One region of the Oleiphilus sp. HI0066 genome, then DNA from elsewhere that is predicted to be linked to it. Evidence: riboswitches for the same ligand, from Rfam matches in the RefSeq annotation. Region 1 holds a riboswitch; each other region holds the start of a gene.
The links. Region 1 has a riboswitch for cobalamin ahead of A3738_RS06270 (TonB-dependent siderophore receptor). Riboswitches for the same ligand answer to the same signal wherever they lie in the genome.

Region 1 (4,269 bases):
CTCCAAATTTAGCTTGTAGTCGAACACCGACAATTCATTTGAAATAGTCGCGGCAGATTCATACACGCCAGCGAGAGAGTTCCCCTTAAAAGCTGGGATATCAGACGTGTCTTCACTACTTTGCAAAGTCGCCCTTAACCCAGCTTTCCAAAATTCAGTCAATAGAATGCTCCCGTCTACTTCAAGACCATATATCTGCGCACTTGCAGCGTTTTCAGCGCGACCTATTCCGCGCGAATCGAAAATAACGACAATCGCATCTTTTAGTGATCTGTAAAACAAGGAGGAGTTAAGGTTGGAATTCCCCTGCAAAAACTGCAACCCAAGTTCCGCGTTGGTTGCATACTCTTCGACCAGCTCGTCATTGCCTAACAACGAACCGGTGTCACCAAACAATTCGCTAAGTTTGGGCGGACGGACTTCGTGAGAGAGGCTTGCGGTGAGTGCGAGGGATGGAAAAAACGTGTAGCGCAGGCCGCTGTAAGCAGCGTAATAAGATTCAGTATTACTAACTGATTTTGGAATATCTTGATCGTCTTGCAAATAACGAAGACCAATCTTACCGGTTAGTTGTAAGGTACCCGCATAATTTAACCATTCATCTTGAGCAATCAATGATGTTTGCATGCGCGATGCATCCGTAGACGTGTTCTGAATAAGGTCTTCGTTTTCATATTTTTCAAAACGTAGCAGTGCGGCAATATTGAACAAATGATTACCCGAAGATAAAGCCCAGTCAGTTTTAACGCCTATATTAGATGACTCAGATTTCTCTAGATTTGCAGACAGACCAACTTTGTTTTCAGTGTCGTCATAATCGCCTTTCAACAGCGAACCATAAATCTGATAAGACGCTTTTAACCTAGTAGAAAGTTCATGATTCAACTTACTTTGAATAGATAGGGTTTCAACATCATATGTCGCCGAATTATCTTTGGCGTTTCGCGCAGTCGGCACGCCCTTAGAAGACTTCGAGTAGCGAACTACGTTATTTGCATCTAAAGACTTAGAGATATCTGTGACCGCAGATAAATGAATCGCTCCTTGCTCGTATTGTGCGTTTTGACGACGCTGTACCTCATCATCGAAAGGATTGTTAGGAGTCTGCCGATCATTTAAAAACTCATAGTCGTTGTCGCTAGAAACATACTCTGCATTAACAAGATAATTTGTATCTCCAGAATGAAAAGCAGAGGTCAACGCGCCGAGCTGGCTTTTGAACGATCCATAGCCCGCCCTCACAGTATGATAAGGCTTCGCAGCACCTTTTTTGCTTACGAGATTTATTGCACCACCAATTGATGACACGCCCAACTGCGCTGGGGTATTACCACGATATATTTCTATTCTCTCGATTGAGCTCAATTGAATATTGCCAAGATCAACAATTCCTCCGTGCGCATCATTCAATAACATGCCGTCGAGAAACACATTAACTTGTGCTGCACTAGACCCACGGATACTCACAGTCGAATAAGAACCTATCCCACCTACTTGACGAATTTGAACGCCACTCTGATCAGATAACACATCCGCGACATTAGAGAACTCATGACCAAACTCACTAGAACGAATTACTGTTGTATGACTTGAAGTATGCTCGGTATTGATATGATCGGCATCAAGCTTAGAAGCTGTCACCACAACGGTTTCATGCTCGACGGTTTCCTCAGCAACAGCAAACGTCGAAACAAGAAGTAGAGAAAGTAAAACTAAACGTAGACCCACGCACTTCACCAGCAATCGCGCAGAGAGAGAAGCAAAGAACAGTAATGGTTAACGAGCGACAATCTAGTTCGTTAGACATCAGTCCCAAATATCGCCCTCCGCAATATCTAAAAAATCACTTCAGGCCGGTCTCCGGGCTTACAAGTTGTCATTCGACTTAGTCGAACGGCCTTCCCATGCTTTACTGCACAGTGGCGAGGATGCCGACTTAACTTGCTTACCGTTGCGGGGGCAGCGTTGGACTTCAACCAACTTCCCGTTTCACTCGCTCACTAGATTTAGTGATTGAGCACCTCAAGCAGGGCTGCGACTTTACGCAGTTCACATTTTCAAGTCAATTGATTTATTAAAACTGGGGCAAGGAGTGACGGGACTAATGAAGTAACATGGTCGAGTGTACGAAGATCAGAACTGCAATGAAGAGCAAAACGTTTAGTCGAGCCTAAACGAGATGGGTACAGTAACATAGCCTCTCAACGAAGCTTCAGCCGCATCAGCAGGAGAGAAGCTCCAGCTTTCGTAAATAGTTGAATAAGCGGCAAAATCTAAAGCCGATACATTACTCGATTCTAGAATCTCTACGTAAGTCACCGAGCCCGTAACATCAACATGCACTCCTAATAATACATCCCCTTCCCAACCACGCCTGCGCGCTAAGCTAGGATAAACTGGTCTGGGATTTGAAGGGCTACCTAGCACATAAGCTGGCGATCTAAATTGCTCTTTAGGCTCTTCAATTTTCTTGACCGGAGCCTTCTGCTCTTTTTGATCTTGTTGAGGCTGCTCTTTTGCTTTGCTTTCGGCAACTTTATTAGCAGGTTCACCCTTATCCGAATGATCACTGATGCTCGCTTCGGATTGCTTCGCAATTTTCTTCTTGGATGGAGCAACTGTTTGAATAGTCTCAACCGGTGATGATTTAGAAGGCTCGCTTTCTAAAATGGCTTCCGTTGACTTTTGAGGTTCGGGTTCGACAACCGGTTTCTCGACAGGCTTCACCACAGGATCGGGTTTCGATTTAGGGGTAAGATCTTCCTGTTTTGGCGATTCTTGACTGGCCGACAAGGGTTCAATAATAGACTCAGGAGTGGGTTCTAAAATGCGTTGAGACAAGGCAACCCGGTACGTTGAATTATCGACGATATACGCCTTAGGCCCTAGCGCATACGAATAGAAAACGATCGCTACCAACAGATGAACAATTACCGCTGCGGCAAACGCCGTCAGAAATCCCGCATTCGGATTATTCCAAACGATTTTTGGCTTCCGATAATTGATGTAGTTTTGCAACATAACCGCTCAAGCAAATGAATTTTGAGCGGCGAACTATACAAAAACACCAATTACGAACGCAAGACGTTGACCCAAAGCACCATACTTTGGTCTGTATCTCAGGCTGACTTAACTCAATAAGTCTTTAGCGTAAACTCTGCCTTCAGATGATGCTAAATTTCCACTTGATGCAAAGCTAAACACGCAGCGTTTACGACCAATAAAATCAGCGTACTTCATCCAGACTTTTTCAAATTCAGTCTCGGCGTCGCGTTCACCGCGGCACACTGCAATCAGCTGTTTTTGAGCCTTTCCCTTTGGCTCTATTTCTCCGGCAATAAGACTGTTTGCGCAGCAGCCTCCTCGTGTTAGTAGTTCTGACTCATTACGAGAAAAATTCCCACTGCGACTAAATCCATGTGGAAAATTCTTGTCGTCACGAAATGCCTTACCCGATACCAAGCTTTTATCTAGCATCGCTTACTCCCTTATATTTATAGAGCTCTTCCCGCTCAAATTATTGTTATACGCTGACTACTCCCTAGCTGCCTCGTATTCTCAACGATCTAAACTCCGATTGATGTGACGAACATTCAATACGGCTACATGTGGCCACATTGCACAATAATCTTTACAAAAACTTTACAGCGGCAACAAATGTGGACAGCTCAAAAAACAAACAAATTTCGTGCCGACTTCAGTTATGAAACAGAAGCTTCACCCATATAGACGAAACCCGCGAAAGACGGCGTTTTAGGAACGTTTATTTTAGAAAGCTCACTTATTTGAAAACCCGCATCACTAATCAGAAGATCAATAGAGCGATTAAGCTGACAGCCGCCGGCTAACCTAGACCAAAGGGGATTAATTCTGTTTTGCCACTTTTGAACGTTTAGATCTGCAGAAAGACCGTGCTCACAGAAAAGCAGCTTGCCATTTGGTTTCAATACGCGCCGCATCTGTGCAAGTGCTGTCCTCGTATCCACAATGGTGCACAAGGTAAAAGTAAGAAGAACTGTATCAACACTTTCATCATCCAAAGGAATTTGCTCGCCAGGCAAGTCTAGCCATCGCCAGTCAATTCCGCTCTGGACTACGTTACTCTTAGCCTTATTACGCATTCCTATTGAAGGTTCTAGCCCCCAAACAAACTCAACAATTTTTGGGTCATAAAATTGTAGATTAATGGCGGAACCTGCACCAACTTCCAAGACGCGTCCAGAACACTTCGGCACGATTTGGCTTCGGAGCTTCATGATCTGAGGCGAA
Region 2 (4,269 bases), on a different contig from region 1:
TCAAATCATGAATAAAATTGATTTTATTTCATTATTTTATGAGTTTTTATCATACTTAATTGGAGCGAGAGGATAGAACCTAGCGAAAAACCTAGGTTTTACCGGTTGATATCGGATATTCGTAGCCACGTGCCATTTCAATAAATGCATTGAGATACTTAATATCGCCATCACTTTCACGCGTCCCCACGAATATCTGCTTGGCAATGCCCTCTCTACCTAAACGCACCACACTTAAAGGAAGCTTTTTACAATACTCCTCTGCTAACCAACGTGGCAGAGCAGCCACACCGCGCCCACAAGCGACCATCTGTAACATGATCTCGGTCGTCTCACTGGTTTTGTGAAGTCTGGGCACGACACCCGCCGGATTAAGGAACTGGCTATAAATATCGAGTCGATCAGTGGCGACCGGATAGGTCAGTAAAACCTGGTCTCTTAAATCTTCTGCTTCTGCATATTGGCATCCAACTAAATCGTGCCCCCGAGGCACAACCAAGACCTGCTCATAATCAAATACAGGGGTGAAATTTAGGCCGCTTTTATAAAACGGATCTGGCGTCACCAATAGATCAATTTCGTAATCTAACAGTGCGCCGACACCACCAAACTGGAACTTCTGTTTTACATCTACATCCACATCTGGCCACGCATCCAAGAACGGAGAAACGATTTTTAACAACCATTGATAACAAGGATGGCATTCCATACCAATTCGCAATGTGCCTCGCTCACCTTGCGCCATTTGCTTGAGCTTTTCTTCAGCATGATCTAGCAAGGGAAGCACGCGATTCGCGATATTTAATAGATAACGACCTGACTGAGTGAGACGCAAACTGCGCCCTTCTCGAAACCAAATTTCGGCGCCGAGATTATCTTCCAGCTTTCGCATCGTGTGACTTAAAGCGGATTGCGTCACGCAAAGCGCTTTAGCAGCCGCCGTTAATGATCCGTTCTGTTCAACGGCGTGCAGAATTCTAAGGTGAGTACGTTCAATCATCGTTAAGTTCAGCAAACATCATGCATGAGAAATATTAATCGGTACGTGAAAATATACCATTTTTACTCATCATAAAAGTCCTCTAAACTTGCTAGAACTCGATTATTGAAATAGTAATGATGGCTTTGATATGAACAAAGTTGCGAATAAAGTTACGCACGAATGTCAGGTCTTGAGCGCAGAACCCTTGACCAAAGATACCCTAGAGATTGAATTACTTTCTCCCGTCGGCACCTCGCTGAATTATCATGCAGGGCAGTATCTGCAGCTGGAACTCGATCTAAATGATGATGGAGAACCACAAGCGTTTTTTTATACCATTGCGAATCGTTGCGACCCAAACCAAGCTCGTCGAATACAACTGTATATTCAGAATGGTAGTGAGTTAGCCGGTAGAATATTGAAACACCTTACAAAATGTCTTATCGATGGGGCATCAGTGTCCGTGACCTTACCGATGGGGCAGGCTTTTTTGCAAACCAACCTTAATCAAAGGCATCTATTGATCGCCTCGGGATCAGGTATCGCGAAGATTAAATGCTTAACCGAAGAGGCTCTTACAAGACAACCTAAAGCACTGATCAATATCTATTGGTCGAATAGACATATCGACGACTTCTATCTGCTAAACCAATTTCAAGGCTGGGCAAAACAACATAAGAACCTCACCTTTACGCCGATCTTAGAAACAGAAAATAGTGAATGGAATGGCCGCTCCGGTTATATCTATGAGGTGATTGAGCATGATTTTGAAGACCTCGACAATACCAAGGTTTATCTATGCGGATCGCCCCAAATGGTATACGGCACTATCGATAAACTTGAATCCAAAGGCCTTAACGAAGCAAATTGCTACTCCGATGTTTTTGAATACGCGCCTAGAGAACGACGAATAGCAATTTAGGAATTGGACAGTTCAGTTCAACGCCCTTGCCCTATAGGAAGGGTTCTCTGGTAACAATGTTTTAATCTCAAGCAAACACGCATGGCACAAGCAGCCTTGCCAATGTTCCAAAATAAACGCCATTTGTTCTCTAGATAAGTGGACATCGCTACAGTGGCAAATTGTGATTGATCCCATTTTACATTCAAAGGGTGATCCACAACGGGGGCATTTGATTTCTTCATGGTTCGGCATATTTCTTTACAACGCAAATTGAACTCGGTAAACGGTCCTTTGCGAAAAAAGAAGAAACTACAGGAGGCAAGATAAGCGGTAACACTAAGCTTGCTTAAGGCAACTAAAACCTGTCTTTCTATACCTCATGATCGCGAAGGCATGAAAGTTCACCCAATAGTTTGTGGATGAACTGCGTTGGCAGGTCTTCGGACTTAAGGGCAAATAAGCTGAGCTTAGTTTTCTACGGCGACGGCTTCCCGGAGCTCTTTCCAGTGCCTGATCTTAATCTATATGAGATACCAATCGTGTCGCTTTCGTTCCCTATTACCGCTGCGCGTCAGTTCTGGATTCTCACCAGATTTCCTCTTAGCACAACCTGTAGATACCCTAAGGCATCTATTTAGTAGGCGTGAACCAATGCGGTACTGAATATAAGTTTACTGGCCTAATTATGCAACTAGTGGAGCACTAGTCGCCATGACTCAGCAATTCAAATTAAAGAAGCGTTGTGACTCTATCTATACCAGTTCTATAGGACCATGATCATCACAATGCCCGTTGTGCACGTGGTGTAACCTGCCATCCACTAAATAATCTATGTGATCTCCATGAGGCACCGCTTCGTGGCCACAACCTGGACCATGAACATGATCTCCGCAGGAGTGTAAAGGCTTACACCCATCTGGATTAGCGTCACTAACCTCGATGGTATGTTCATCGTAGTGATCTTCATGAAGGTGGTGTAGATGCCCGTCATGAATATAGTCGATATGATCGCCATGACGAATCGCAGTATGTCCACAGTTTGGGCCATGAATGTGATCAGGGTGGGATGAAGTGTTTGAGCAAGACATAGTATTCCTCCACAATCCGAATATTAATCAGCGGTCTATGTCAGTTTAGTCGACTATGAATGCCTTAGTATCAAAAGTACTCAGGTGATAAGATCATTTTGTTATTACTAACATTGAGCTTCAGTCATTTAGTGCGCTTCTATCTTTAAGCACACATCGAAAAACAAGCGATTTTCAGGTCTGCAATGTCTGTTTAGGTAATTGAACTAGGTCAAAGTTAGACCAGAAAACTCGGCCAAATACTAAACCGATCTCTAATGACGGTTTAGGAGGTATTTCTACCAAATTGGAATGACCGCTTTCTCATGAAAGTGAATGCCCGCAAACCAAGATTTCTTTCCTGACTGAAGGTCCGCTTTCCTATTGAAGCGGGCATTGTGTTCAGAGAGCCGCCAAGGTCTGCTCTTGTCTATTTTCATGCATTCGCAAAGTAGATTCCGGATACCCCAGGGCTCCCTCTCTTGCGCGTTGCGCAATTCACCTTGTCGCGCTTCGCTGTCCGGAATGACGCAATGGAACGAAGGGATAATCGCGTTGAGCGCGTAAGCGATCCGGGTCGCCTTTGGGGTGTTGGGGTCTTTGGCGAAACAAAGACCCTGACTTGCCGTCGGCCAGCGCCGACAGGAACAGAAGAATGAGCCTGATGTTACCCTCTAAAAACAACAACCACTTATGCCTAACCGTAGACAACACTCACAAAACAAAAAAAGCCGCTACTAGTTTCCCAATAGCGGCTTCATTTCATCAATGCTTGAGTCTAGCTACCGATAAAGTCTCGCATTAGTTCAGCTGTTTTTTCTGGTGTTTCAACCATTGCTAAGTGACCAATACCAGGCAATACAACCTTCTTAGAGTTCTTCACCAGCGCCGCATATTCATCAATATTCTTGGCACTAATCACCTTATCTCCTTCTCCCCAAATGATTAGGGTTGGCGCGGTGATATTAACGAATTCTTTGTCTAAGCCTTTAGTGAGGTCTGAACGAATGTCTTTAAAAATCTTTTCGTTGATCGCTAGTCGAGACACCGCTATTTCAGCCTCCGCTTTTGCAATCGCATCGGGAATAAATGGCTTCACTTCCATGACAAACTCTAAGACCCGATAAAAGTCTTGTTCAGTTTTTGCGATCAAAGGATTGCTCCCTTGCTCGAGAATTTCGTCCATCTGCGAAGGCTGAGTATGCACACCTGCTGGACTGATTAAGGTAACCGATAACACTTGATCTGGATGACGGGCTGCGTAAAGTGATGAGATAGCGCCACCCATAGAATTGCCCACCAAATGGAACTTCTTG
Region 3 (4,269 bases), on a different contig from region 1:
TAGCGATGATTTAATCGATGGATCTTTCTTGAAGCAATTGATACTGACGCGGCTCGCTAATCCATCCCAACCATAATGCTCATAAAGTTTTTCTACAATCGTAGCCAGCGTGATGCCATGAAGAGGATTGTTTGGTTGTTCCTGACTCATGTGAGTGTCGTTTTCCTTTTGTTGAATGCAAAACACTATAGTTAAAAACAGCCGGTTCGTTGAAATTGCCTAGATTTTAAGTGGCGTAGAGGTCTTGCGGCAAGTGATGCATGAAATCGCTTATGCAAGAGGGAATTAGCATAGTTAACTAAGTGCTTGTATTCCTTTAGCGTCTAAACAGCATTTCTTTAAGTAAAAGTGATCTAAACAAGTGAATCTGATTGCGACTATCTTTATGTACTGTAAGAACGGAGCCCAGCGGAGGAGCTAACTATGTTGCTTTCACATATGTTTGGATTGGCCACTCACCCTACTAGAGAGTGGCAAGAAATCAAAAAAGAGCATTCCATGCCGACAAGGATCTTTGTCGCGTACACCTGCATATTGGCCGCCATCGGGCCTCTGTGTGCTTATTATTCTACCACTGTAGTTGGTTGGACAATCGGTGATGGGGCCGTCACGAAGTTGACCGCAGACAGCGCATTCCTCTTGTGCGGGTTAACATATCTAACGATGCTGCTGGGAGTATTTTTTATTGGCTACATGATCGACTGGATGGCTCAGACCTACGGAGCTGAGCATGACGAGCAAGCTGCAAACGGAATTGCACTCATGGCATACGCATGCACGCCTCTGTTTTTAGGTGGTTTTTCGCTGTTATATCCTGTCTTTTGGGTCAACGCCTTAGTATTTGTATTTGCTGCCGCATGCGCAGGGGTTCTTCTACACAAGGGTCTTCCGATCGTGATGCGTATTTCAGAAGATAGAGCGTTTTTCTTCGAAGGGGCGATTCTCGCAGTCGCGCTCGTTTATCTTGTCTCAACGCGTGTCGCAACGGTAATTATTTGGTCGTTGGGTATAGGGCCAGAATTTATTGGCGGATAATAGGTAGAGACTAAATCGAGCCGCAAATGCTCTCATGAGATTTGCGGTTTTTTTATACCTAAGATTCGTAGCCGGCATTGTTTTAAACAATATATTGTTGTTTGTTATTAAAAATGCCTATATATTGTGTTTTGCATTGGTTCACATCTACTAAATAGACACGTAAGAATGTCTCTGAATTAGTTGTGCTAAGAGAGAATCTGGTGAAAATCCAGAACTGACGCGCAGCGGTAATTGGGAACGAAAGCGACATAATGCGAAGCAAGATAGCTACACGCATTAGGCACTGGAACGTAAAATTCTGGGAAGTCGTCGCTGTAGGATAATCGTTAGATTTAACACACGCCCATAAGTCCGAAGACCTGCCAAAGCAACCCATTTATCACAAGATAAATGGGCTTTCATACCTTCGCGACTATAGGGTGATCGAAAGACAGCATTATTGGCAATGGCAGCTTTATTGGTTGTCTCACTGTGTGTGCTGTTCATATAGATTTTTATGGCGAAGGGTTATTGGTCTAGTTGACCGAAACGCGATGAGAATTAATTATGACAACTCCAAATGCACTCTCTGATCCTAATATCAAACCAGTCTCAAACACTTCTAATTTCCAGCTTAAAGTGATCAAGCGCGATGGGACTCTCGATTCATATAATAGTGACAAAATAGCAGTCGCAATCACCAAAGCAATATTGGCCGCAGAGGATCATGATCATGCGGATGCAAGCCACGTTAAGCAGCTTGCCGATCAGATTGTAAGTGGTATTCATGGTCGCTTTGAAAAGCAATATCCATCTGGCGGCTCGATCAATATCGAGGATATACAAGATCAAGTTGAGCTAGGCTTGATGCGCCAAGGGATGCAGAAAGTTGCACGGGCTTATGTTTTGTACCGTGAGGAGCACGCTCAGCAGCGTAAAGATCAACAGCCTAGCGAAGAGGCACATCCTCACTTCAAAATGCAACGCAATGATGGCTCTGAGGCGCCATTAAACATTGGTCGTATTCGCGCTTTGATTTCTCAGGTGTGCAGAGGCCTTGAAGGCGTTGATGCAGATCATTTATTAGATTCGAGCTATCGCAACCTGTATCACGGCATTAAAGAGGAAGATATTGGTACAGCGCTTATTATGGCTGCGCGACCTTTGATCGAGTCAGAGCCGAATTATTCGTTTGTTAGTGCAAGGTTGTTGTTGGATTCGTTAATGAGCGAGGTGGGTAAGGCATTGAATGTTTACTTGCCTGCTGCGATAGAAGATGCGAGTAATGCGTATGCTGAAATATTCGAAGCGGGCATCCGTTTTGGCATTCAAGAAGAGCTTATCGATTCTAAGTTAGATTCCTTCAATATAGAGATGCTTGCCGATGCGCTCAAACCAGAGCGTGACAACCAGTTTACCTATTTAGGGTTACAGACTTTATACGATCGTTACTTTATTCATCATGAAGAAACGCGTATTGAATTGCCGCAAACCTTTTTTATGCGAGTCGCAATGGGGCTCGCGCTAAATGAGGATGACCCTACAGCCCGTGCAATTGAATTTTATGACCTCTTGTCATCGTTTGATTATATGAGCTCAACCCCCACCTTGTTCAATTCCGGAACGTTAAGACCTCAACTATCATCGTGCTATCTGACCACTGTTCCAGATGACTTGAGCGGTATATATGACGCTTTGCGTGACAATGCCTTGCTCTCAAAATGGGCAGGTGGATTGGGTAATGATTGGACTAATGTTCGCTCGCTAGGCGCGCACATCAAGGGAACTAATGGCCAGTCTCAGGGGGTCGTGCCGTTCCTTAAAGTTGTAAATGACACGGCTGTTGCAGTGAACCAAGGCGGTAAACGCAAAGGAGCCGTTTGTGCATACTTGGAAAGCTGGCATTTAGATATCGAAGACTTTCTCGATCTTAGAAAAAATACAGGGGATGAGAGACGTCGCACACACGATATGAACACCGCTAATTGGATTCCAGATCTTTTTATGAAGCGCGTGTTTGAGGAGCAAGATTGGACCTTGTTTTCTCCTAATGATGTTCCAGACCTGCACGACTTAACTGGTCAGGCATTTGAAAAGCGTTATGAAGAATATGAGCGTAAAGCTGAAATCGGGGAGATTAAACTCTCTAAGCGTATTCCCGCATTAGATCTATGGCGTAAAATGCTCTCGATGCTATTCGAAACTGGGCATCCATGGATTACTTTCAAAGATCCTTGCAACATTCGTTCGCCGCAGCAACACGTTGGCGTAGTGCATTCTTCCAATCTCTGCACTGAGATTACGCTCAATACCAGTGAAGATGAAATCGCCGTGTGCAATCTTGGTTCTATCAACCTTGTGAATCACATTCAGGACGGCGAGTTGGATAGAGAACGTCTCCAAAAGACGATCCGAACTGCTATCCGAATGCTTGATAATGTGGTCGACATTAATTACTACGCATGTCCACAGGCCGAAGCATCTAATTTACGACATCGTCCTATCGGCCTCGGTTTAATGGGTTTTCAGGATGCTTTATATAAACTGGGTATTCCTTACTCGAGTGCTGAAGCTGTTTATTTTGCTGATCAATCTATGGAGCTTATTTCGTACTATGCACTAGAAACTTCGAGTGCATTAGCAAAGGAACGTGGAGCCTATGAAAGTTTTGAAGGCTCACTATGGGATCAGGGCATTCTTCCTATCGACTCGCTTTATAAACTCAGCCAAGAGCGCGGCGAGCGTTATACCGTTTGTGATTACAGTCAAACCTTAGATTGGGATGGCCTGCGTCAGAAGATTAAAAAGGAGGGAATACGCAACTCAAATGTGATGGCTATCGCGCCAACCGCGACGATCTCCAACATTATTGGTGTGTCGCAATCGATTGAACCGACCTATCAAAATCTATTTGTTAAATCCAACCTGTCCGGTGAATTTACGGTTGTGAATCCATGGCTTGTTGAGGCGCTCAAACGTGAAAATCTTTGGGATGCAGCGATGGTCAATGATCTTAAATATTTCGATGGCAGTGTTAAGAAAATTGATCGTATTCCAGAGAACATCAAGGCACTGTATTCAACTGCTTTCGAGATAGAACCGCATTGGTTAGTGGAAGCGGCAGCACGTCGTCAGAAATGGATTGATCAAGCACAGAGCGTGAATCTTTATATGTCGGAACCCTCAGGTAAAAAGCTGGACAACCTCTACAAAACGGCGTGGAGCCGCGGTTTAAAAACGACCTATTACTTA

Region 2: it holds a riboswitch for cobalamin, as region 1 does, so the genes downstream of both, A3738_RS32655 (cysteine-rich CWC family protein) here and A3738_RS06270 (TonB-dependent siderophore receptor) in region 1, are expected to answer to the same signal.
Region 3: it holds a riboswitch for cobalamin, as region 1 does, so the genes downstream of both, A3738_RS28180 (ribonucleoside-diphosphate reductase subunit alpha) here and A3738_RS06270 (TonB-dependent siderophore receptor) in region 1, are expected to answer to the same signal.

The regions. Positions count from the first base shown of each region.
Region 1 is NZ_LWFH01000446.1:82,035-86,303, forward strand. It holds gene A3738_RS06270 (TonB-dependent siderophore receptor) at 1-1,728, opposite strand, end outside; cobalamin riboswitch at 1,834-2,040, opposite strand; gene A3738_RS06275 (energy transducer TonB) at 2,161-3,021, opposite strand; gene maoP (DUF413 domain-containing protein) at 3,130-3,477, opposite strand; gene A3738_RS06285 (class I SAM-dependent methyltransferase) at 3,702-4,256, opposite strand.
Region 2 is NZ_LWFH01001222.1:54,881-59,149, reverse strand. It holds gene A3738_RS17130 (LysR family transcriptional regulator) at 92-1,000, opposite strand; gene A3738_RS17125 (NAD(P)H-flavin reductase) at 1,131-1,904, shown strand; gene A3738_RS32655 (cysteine-rich CWC family protein) at 1,917-2,138, opposite strand; cobalamin riboswitch at 2,300-2,525, opposite strand; gene A3738_RS17120 (hypothetical protein) at 2,639-2,974, opposite strand; gene A3738_RS17115 (alpha/beta fold hydrolase) at 3,732-4,269, opposite strand, start outside.
Region 3 is NZ_LWFH01001822.1:3,229-7,497, reverse strand. It holds gene A3738_RS28190 (VF530 family DNA-binding protein) at 1-150, opposite strand, end outside; gene A3738_RS28185 (Yip1 family protein) at 424-1,035, shown strand; cobalamin riboswitch at 1,199-1,420, shown strand; gene A3738_RS28180 (ribonucleoside-diphosphate reductase subunit alpha) at 1,585-4,269, shown strand, end outside.